2 linked regions of the Paraglaciecola psychrophila 170 genome follow. The protein of the gene in region 1 binds, or shares a complex with, the protein of each later gene. Links are inferred from orthologs where the notes say so. Each region holds a gene or a part of one and is shown in the gene's direction. Other genes may lie near its edges.

What was found.
Region 2: the proteins of smc (region 1) and C427_RS16775 are in contact, whole or in part, in a crystal structure (PDB 3ZGX), measured with the Bacillus subtilis proteins. The link is inferred for Paraglaciecola psychrophila 170 from one-to-one orthologs.

Annotation. Positions count from the first base shown.
Region 1 is NC_020514.1:2,912,634-2,919,442, reverse strand. The notes cover bases 1,347-5,407. They hold smc (chromosome segregation protein SMC), read left to right. Parts: upstream 1,347-1,718; coding sequence 1,719-5,207; downstream 5,208-5,407. Other genes in these bases: zipA (cell division protein ZipA), read left to right, coding at 5,261-5,407; cysZ (sulfate transporter CysZ), read right to left, coding at 1,347-1,522. Outside these bases: C427_RS12750 (hypothetical protein), read left to right, coding at 289-693; more of cysZ, read right to left, coding at 800-1,346; more of zipA, read left to right, coding at 5,408-6,673; NAD-dependent DNA ligase LigA, read left to right, coding at 6,754-6,809. UniProt on the Bacillus subtilis protein: Required for chromosome condensation and partitioning.
Region 2 is NC_020514.1:3,829,859-3,832,646, reverse strand. It holds C427_RS16775 (segregation and condensation protein A), read left to right. Parts: upstream 1-841; coding sequence 842-1,735; downstream 1,736-2,788. Other genes in the region: rluB (23S rRNA pseudouridine(2605) synthase RluB), read left to right, coding at 2,418-2,788; scpB (SMC-Scp complex subunit ScpB), read left to right, coding at 1,735-2,418; C427_RS16780 (L-threonylcarbamoyladenylate synthase), read left to right, coding at 204-824; C427_RS16785 (PHP domain-containing protein), read left to right, coding at 1-83. UniProt on the Bacillus subtilis protein: Participates in chromosomal partition during cell division. May act via the formation of a condensin-like complex containing Smc and ScpB that pull DNA away from mid-cell into both cell halves.

The DNA of each region.
Region 1 (6,809 bases):
AAGCAAAGCACTGTATCAGTGATTATATAATTGGTTATTACAGTGAAATTAGGCCGCATTCATACAACGGTGGATTGACGCCGAATGAATCGGAATATCGGTATTGGAAATACTATAAACCTGTGGCCAAAATAACTTGATCACTTCAATCAATAACACCTCATCCTTAAAGCCATTCTGATGTATTAAATCATTCAATATGTATCATAAGCCAATTATTATTGGAGATAAAAAAATCATAGATTATTATCTAAAGCTGTCACTTATTTTAAAATCATTAGGATGTTCATGAACCAAACATTAGTTAAAAACGGATTGCTTGCTGCAGGTCTATTGAATATTGGCGGTGTACTTTTGTTTTCACTAGGGTTTACTAATACCGCCATTAATCATGCAGACCCCATTGTGATGTCTAACTTCGGTCTTTTGATGATTGTAGTATGGGGCTTAGCATACATAGGCGCAGCCACTATAACGTCTAGTATAAAGTGGCTTGCCGCTGTGTTTGCGATTGAGAAACTTGTCTATGTTGTTATTTGGACTCGGTGGATGATGGATAACAGTCTATCTTCGCTTTATTCCATTGATGTTCTGGCAGGCATTTTTTATAGTATCTATGGTGCTAATGATTTTGTGTTTATGCTGTTTTTTGCTTGGTTGTTTGCATCTAGTAAGCAAACAAGATTTGCGTAAAACTGCCATTTAAAACGTAATGTTCACTGGGATTAGAAGTTAACCTTCACCCATAGCCCCAGTGATGTTATCAATCTTCGTTATCTTAATAACTAACTACGTTATTTTAAACCTGCTCTTTTAACTCATCGACCCATAAAGCCGTTGCACCACACACGGCTACCGGCATAACTAAAAAGTTAACAATAGGAATAAGCGAGAACACACTAACAGTAATTCCAAAGCTAAAACTTTGTGAGCGGTTGGCTTGCAATACGTGTTTCATTTCTCTAAATGACACTTTGTGATTATCAAAGGCATAGTCACAATACTGAATGGCCATCATCCAAGCTGAGAATAAAAACCATAATACTTGTCCGAACACAGGCAATATAAAAAATAACAATAAAAAGCCGATGGCTCTGGGTATGTAATACGTGAGTTTTGATAGTTCACGCCCTAACGTGCGGGGAATATCTTTAAATACATCAGTTAAACCAGTGTCGTCCATGCGTTGGCCTGTTAGGTGTTGTTCTACTTTTTCGGCTAACAATCCGTTAAAGGGTGCAGCAATCCAGTTAGCTAAGGTACCAAATGTTAGTGCAAATACTAATAAAATAGTGATAACAGCAATGGGCCAAATAATATAACTCAAGCCATCTTTTAACCAACTCAGCCATTTCCAATCAGGAATGAGTTCGGTTAACCAAACAATACTGCTACTGATTTCACCAAATAAGTAATAAAAACCTGCAGTAAACAAGATAAGATTAATGGCCAACGGGAAAAACACAAAGCGTTTCAAACCTTTGGTTGTAATTAATCTAAAACCTTGAAAAAAATAATCCATATTACACCTGTATAGCTGGTTGTTATTTATGTTTCAAGCGAATGAAAAACAACCGTTTTTCTAAAAATGATGCTGCGCAGTATACGTAATTAGCACGATGGGTCAAAACGAGAATTGTTACACTTGGTGACTTTTGGTACATTCAATCTCTGAAACACAAAAATAATAACAATTTTCGGAATAACTCCATTTTTATATGCGCCTAAAAAAAATTAAGTTGGCTGGGTTTAAGTCTTTTGTTGACCCAACCACTATACCTTTTCCAGATGATATGACTGCGGTTGTCGGGCCTAATGGCTGTGGCAAATCCAACGTGATTGATGCTGTGCGCTGGGTGTTGGGTGAAAGTTCAGCTAAAAATCTGCGTGGCGCTTCCATGACAGATGTTATTTTTAACGGTTCAACCGCACGTAAACCGGTTTCGCAGTGTAGCGTTGAATTGGTGTTTGATAATTCATCCGGGCGTATTCAAGGTGAATATGCAGGTTACAACGAGTTGTCGGTTAAACGTATTGTGACCAAAGATGCGCAATCCAGTTATTTACTTAACAACACTAAATGTCGTCGCCGTGACGTGACTGATTTATTTTTAGGGACTGGTTTAGGTCCGCGCAGCTACGCAATTATCGAACAGGGCATGATTTCTCGTTTAGTTGAGTCTAAACCTCAAGAATTAAGAGTTTTTATTGAAGAGGCGGCTGGAGTATCAAAATACAAAGAGCGACGCCGTGAAACCGAAACCCGCATTCGACACACCAAAGAAAACTTAGAACGCCTAGAAGATGTGCGTAGTGAATTAGGCCAACAATTAGAAAAATTGCAACGCCAAGCCACTGCCGCAAAGCATTACAAAGAACTCAAACAAAGTGAGCGTCGCTACAAAGCTGAATTAGCCGCTTTGCGCTGGTTACAGCAGAGTAAAAAAATCGATACTTTAGAAATAAGTATCGCCCAGAAAAATGCTGATATCGAAGCTTACATCGCCACTCAACGCAATGAAGAAAAAGACATTGTTGAATTCAAACAACAGCAACAAGATTTAAAGCAGCAGCTCAATGATACTCAGCAACAAGTGTTTAGGGTAAGCACTGATATTACCCGCATCGAACAGAATCAAATTCATACTAAACAAAGACGTCAGCAAATTGAGCAAGAATCTAATGCCCTGCAGATTTCTGTTAGTGATAATGAAACCCACCATCAGCAGAATATTCAAAAAATTGATGAATTAGCAGATCAACTCGCTTTAGCAGAGCCAGAAAAACAATTATCAGAAGAGCAGGTAGAGCAATCACAGAGTATTTTGTTTGAAGCGGAAGAGCAGTTTAGCCAACAACAACATCAATGGCGAAATCAAGAGTTAGAATATAATCAGCGCAAACAACAAGCTCAAAGTTGTCATAGTAAAATTCAGTCTTTGATGTCGATGCAAATGCGCACACAGCAGCGTATTGGTGAGCTTAAAGATGAGCTAGGCGAAGTCATAGACGATGAGTTAGTGACACAAATAGAAGCGTGCCAGCAAGAAATGCTGATGATCGAAGACCAGTTACAACAAAGTACTGAAAATGCACCGCAAACTTTGTCTATTCAGGACGATGCACAACTCAGTTTAAAACAAGCTGCCCAAAGCCAAATGCAGATAAGAGGTGAGTTACAAGGCATCGAAGCTCAGTTAGCCGCATTAAATGCATTACAACAAACCAGTGATCTGGATACAACCTCACAAAAATTTATTCAAAATCATCAACTCAGTACCCAACCCTGGTGGCAAACCTTAGATATTCAACATGGCTGGGAGGAGGCATTCGACACTATTACTCAGCAATGGCAGCGTGCCATTGTGTTGCCAAAAAATACTGAACAGGGCAGATTAGTCGAGTTGTCTGGTTCTGCTTGGTTGTTTCAAGATAGTTACATTGAGAATCACAGCCTCACAATTTCTGATAAAAGTATCGCCAATAAACTTAACAACAGCGGTGTGCCAAGCTGGTTAACTCATATTATGTGTGCCAACAGTCTTGAAGAAGGACTTGGGATGTTAGCCGAATTAGAGAATTATCAAAGTGTTGTCACTCCACAGGGGTATTGGTTAGGAAAGGGCTGGATGATCGTAGGAAGTGCTGATCAACAAACTGGTTTATTAAAACGCGCTAATCAGATTAATCAACTTGAAGGTCAACTTGCACTAGTGCAACTCAAAGTTTTATCTGCAGATTTAGCGGTTAGTGACGCTGAAGATAAACTGGTTGTTGCTAATCAAAATGCAGAAACAGGAAAACAGCAATTTGAACATCTGAAACTCAATTTGCAGCAAGCAAAGAATCAAGGGCAATTACTGGCACAACAGCAACAACAAAATATGGGGCGCAACACCCGCCTATCACAAGAATTACTGCGCCAACAGAATACTACTGAAGAAGAACAACAACAGCTTGAAGAGTTATCGATGCAAGCAGAAGAGCTCGAACAATCAGTAGAAATTCTTCAAGAGCAGCAACGTGAATGTGAGCTAATCCGCGAACAGCACCAGCAAAAAGTCTCCGATAATCGTACCCAGCTAGAAGTGTCTAAAAATAAGTTACACCAATTAGCTTTGCATTTACAAAGTTTACAAAGCCAGTATCAAGGGTTAACCGCCAATCAGCAGCGTGAAGCACAGCTGCTGAATAACATGCAGCAAAAGTTGAGTTTCTTAAAGGCTGAATTTGCTGAACTGGCTATGCCCCTAGAAAACCAACAAGAGTCGTTACAACAGTTGTTACAGCAAAAAAACACTTTGGATATTCAGCAACAAACGGATAATGAAATACTCGCCGTTGTAGACGAAAAGTTAACCGTAGCTGAAAAAGGTCAAAAAGGTGTCACTGATAAAATTCAGGTAATGCTCAGTGAATTGCAAAGCATTAAACTTGAATGTGAAGGTTATCGCGTCAGAGCTAACGGTGTATTAGAACAACTACAAGAAATGCAGCAAAGTCTTAAAACGGTGTTAGACACGTTACCCGAAAACGCAGATGAAAAAAGCTGGCAAACGCTATTAGATGAAACTATCGCGTCTGTGGCTAGGCTAGGTGCTGTTAACCTTGCAGCTGTTGAAGAGTATGATGTGCAGGCTGAGCGAAAACAACATCTTGATGACCAAAATGATGACTTAGTGTCTGCTTTAGATATTTTAGAACAAGCTATTCGTAAGATTGATAAAGAAACCCGCTCACGTTTTAAAGAAACATTTGATCAAGTAAATGAAGACCTAAAACTGTTGTTTCCTAAAGTATTTGGCGGCGGCACGGCTTATCTTGAACTGACTGACGATGACTTACTCGAAACAGGTGTGACGATCATGGCCAGACCCCCAGGTAAGAAAAACAGCACAATTCATTTACTTTCTGGTGGTGAAAAAGCGCTGACCGCTTTATCATTGGTGTTCGCAATTTTTAGATTGAATCCAGCACCATTTTGTTTGTTAGATGAAGTGGATGCGCCTCTGGATGATGCTAATGTGGTTAGATTTTGTAAACTGGTGTCTGAAATGTCAAAAACTGTACAGTTTATTTTTATTACCCATAATAAAATAGCCATGGAAATGGCAACACATTTAACCGGTGTTACAATGTCTGAGCCTGGTGTGTCACGAATGGTTGCAGTAGATGTTGATGAAGCTGTGGCAATTGCCCAAGCCTAAACACAAAATACATTACCCCTTTTAATGAAGAATAAAGAAGTACGAGTAAGTTAATGGAAGCAGATGGTTTACGTTGGTCGTTGTTAATAATAGGCAGTTTGGTGATTGTGGGTCTTGCCGTTCACGGTATTTGGCTCTCTCGAAAAAATACTGATAAGAAAGCAAACGCTAGCAAAAATAAAAAAGATCAAGAATATCAACCTTCCGGTTGGCAGTCTGATAATGATAGGTTTGACGAAGAGTTAAATTATGAAAATAACCACTCTGACGAAGACTCTGATATTAAATTTGATAGTGGGGAGGATGAAGTTGAATCTGATCTAGCTACCACCACCTCACCTAAAAATGAGTTTGATGATTTAGGCATAGGAACAGTGAGAGTTGTGTCTGCTGATAAGTCTAGTCATGTAAAAGTGGCTGTTGATGCTGATAAAGCTGCAGTAGAACACGCTCCCACAGCGAGTGTTCAAGTCGAGCCTGAAGTCGCGTCCAGTAAAATCTATGCTTCTGTAGTGACACAACCCAAGCCTGAATATGCTTCTAAATATACCTCTTTAGCGGCAGAAACAGTGTCTATTTTACAGCAAGAAAAAGCTTCATCAAACAAGACTCAGAAAATGGTTTCCCCAAATTTTTATGGGGCTTCTAATCATAACGTTGGCACTAATGATCATCACCAAGTGCCAGAGCCTCCCCCATTTTTATTAAAAAAAGAAGCGTCACATCCCGAGAATGAAAATGAACAGGTATCCAGCACTTTAGCCGAGCAGCCAACTAAGGCACATCTCCCTGCGGCTGAGATTAAAGAGTCTGAGAATAAAGAGGAAGAGGATAAAGCGCATGCCACTCTAGCTGAAAAACTAAGTTCATCGGAACAAGCTCGCACTGTGGTTAAGCGAAATAAAGCTGAGGCAATTAGAAAACGTCGTGATCCTAAAATTGCAGAAGAGCAAATGCATATCGATTTTGATGATCAACCGACTGCTAAACCAGAGCCTAAAGAGGAACTAAAAGCTAAGCCTGCTGAGTCTGAGCAACCACAAGAAGTGTTAGTGCTAAATGTTAAGTCTGCAGACGACAATCCTATTCCGGGATCTGCATTGCTGCCGATGTTACTCACTTTGGGTTTTAAATTCGGTGATCAAGATATTTTCCATCGTCATATTAATTCAAATGGCAAAGGGCCGGTATTGTTTAGCCTAGCCAATATGTTCAAGCCGGGTAATTTTGACATTGATAACCTTGAAAACTTCACTACTGGTGGTATTTCGTTATTTATGATTTTGCCAATTGAAGGTGAGCCACATCAAGTGTTTAACATGATGCACAACGCAGCCCGAAAAATTGCAGATGAGTTTTCAGCACAAATATACGATGGCAGACGTACATTATTGACCAAGCAAAGTCTGCAACAATACGTAGAAAAAATCCGAGAATTCGAACGTCAGCGTTTATTAAAAAGCTGATCTACTAAACTCCATACTATTCTTTTGCCCATGGATAAATATTCAGGGCAAAACTCAACTTTATTTTACTGGAATGCTTTATGGCAGCCTCGCAAGAGATTATTAATCAACTCGCTTTACTTAAAACCAGCATTGC
Region 2 (2,788 bases), 920 kb from region 1 along the record:
ATCGCTGGACCGAATTAGGCAAAAACCTTTCGCTTCCCGTCCAGCTTGTGCCAATATGGCATGATTGGTCCCTTGTTGGTTAAATGCAGCTCGATCAAATAAATATTGGCAAAGGAAGGCTGGCTATAAGACGATCCAAGCTAGCTAATTATTAAACAACTTAACACGCAATACTGCTGTGATAGTAGAATAGGAATGTACTCATGAGTCAGTTTTTTTATATCCATCCCGAGAACCCTCAAGTTCGCTTGATCAAGCAAGCTTGTGAGCTTATTCACAAAGGTGCTGTGGTGGTGTATCCCACCGATTCAGGCTATTCTATTGGTTGTCATATGGATGACAAAGCGGCCCTTGAACAAATTTGCCGAGTTCGTCAAATTGGCAAAGATCATAACTTTACGCTTATGTGCCGTGACATGTCTGAACTGTCCGAATATGCGAGAGTGGATAACACCGCTTTTAGACTGATCAAAAATAATACTCCCGGTCCTTACACTTTTATCCTCAAAGCGACAAAAGAAGTGCCTAAAAGACTGCAAAGTCCTAAACGCAGAACGATTGGTATCAGAATACCTGACAACAAAATTGCGTTGGCTTTGTTAGAAGAATTAGGCGAGCCGATGATGTCCAGTACACTTATATTACCGGGAGCTTTGGTTGCAGAGTCTAATCCCGATGACATTCGTGATGAATTAGAAAAGCAAGTTGGCTTGATCATTCATGGTGGATTTTTAGGTGAACAACCCACCACTGTTATTGATATGTCTGAGGGTGAAAATATTATTTTGAGAAAGGGCAGTGGCGACACTAGTCCTTTCGTCTAGTTTTCAAGCCATTTTTTATGTCTGCGGATAACTCCTCTTTTTCAGCAACAAAGATAGCGAATGACCCCGTGCAGCAGCCGTTGCCACTGGCGTTTGTTAATGGCGAAGCTTTAATCGAAAAACCTGAAGATTTGTATATTCCCCCTGACGCTCTTGAACTTATTTTAGAGGCTTTTGAAGGCCCACTGGATTTATTGTTATACCTAATTCGAAAACAAAAATTCGATATCGTTAATTTACCTGTGTACCAAGTCACCCAGCAATACATGGAATATGTAGAGTTGATGAAAGATATTAAGCTGGAATTGGCCGCAGAATATTTGTTGATGGCGGCTATTTTAGCCGAGGTGAAATCTAGAATGTTACTGCCTAAAAGGCCTGACGCCGAAGATGATGAAGATGACCCTCGCGCTGAACTAATCCGTCGTTTAAAAGAATATGAATTGATCAAAAATGCGGCTCATGAATTAGACAATATCCCTCGCCAAGAGCGTGATGTATTTCCAGCACATGCACAAACCTCTGACTGGGTAGCACCGATCCGTGTTTTACCTAGCGTTAGTTTGCAAGAAATAGTACTAGGGTTTCAATCGGCCATGCAAAGAGCACAAGCCTTTGAGCACCACCATATTGAAAAAGAGACACTGTCGACTCGTGAGCGTATGAGCATGATTTTACAGAAAATTTCTGCTGAACATTTCACTGGCTTTGACGAGTTGTTTCTAGCCAGCGAGGGCAAAGCAGGCGTGGTGGTAACCTTTTTAGCGATTTTAGAGTTGGCCAAAGAAAGTTTAATTGAGCTGGTGCAAGCTCAACCTTACGCTAATATTCATATACGAGTTGCAACTGGCATTTCATCTGAAATTACACCTGAAATCACACCTGAAGGTTCACAAGGAGTGCAATCCTAATGGCCAAAATTTCTCGAGCTCAACTGAAACAATTAGTTGAAGCCGCTATTTTTGTAGCTGATGAGCCGCTCAGCCAAGAACAAATACAATTAACGGTATTAGACGGATTGGCCGTCAGTAAAACCATGCTCAAAGAGACCTTGGTAGAGTTAAATCTCGAATACCAAGCCAGAGGCATACAACTGGTCGAGGTAGCCTCGGGTTATCGTTTTCAATCTATGGATAGTTTGAGCCCTTGGCTCAGTAAGCTGTGGCAAGAACAAGCACCTCGGTACTCACGGGCAATGCTTGAAATCCTTTCTTTAATTGCCTACAGGCAACCTATTACCCGCGGTGAAATTGAAGATGTGCGTGGTGTGTCTGTCAGTAGTCAAATTATGAAAACCCTGAGCGAAAGAGGCTGGGTAAAAGTCATAGGACATAAAGAGGTGCCTGGTAGACCATCCTTATATGCAACCACTAAAACATTTCTTGATTATTTTTCTCTCAAAAGTTTGAGTGATTTACCCAGCAGTGATGATTTTTTGGTATCTGAAGAAATAAACAACGAACTTAATATCCTATCGAGTGAGTCTGATAACAGACTGACCGAGGATAACTTCCCACATAAATCTGAAGCTAGAGCTAATATTGAAGCTAATATTAAACCTAACGATGCAGATGAACCAGAGCAATTACATTAATGAGCGACAAATTACAAAAAGTACTAGCTAACGCTGGAATAGGTTCGCGCCGCGAAATGGAGAAATGGATAGAGGCCGCACGTATTTCTGTCAATGGCAAAATTGCGACTTTAGGTGACAGGGTTGAACCCTCTGACAAAATACGCGTGGACGGCAATCCACTTAATAAGTCTAATGACACCCCTGCTTGCCGAGTATTAATGTACAACAAACCTGAAGGGGAGCTGTGCAGTCGTAAAGACCCTGAAGGTCGTGCAACCGTATTTGACCGACTACCCGCTATCAAAAATGGCCGCTGGATTGCGGTTGGTCGATTAGATATTAATACCAGTGGCTTGTTGTTGTTTACCAACGATGGCGAGCTGGCTAA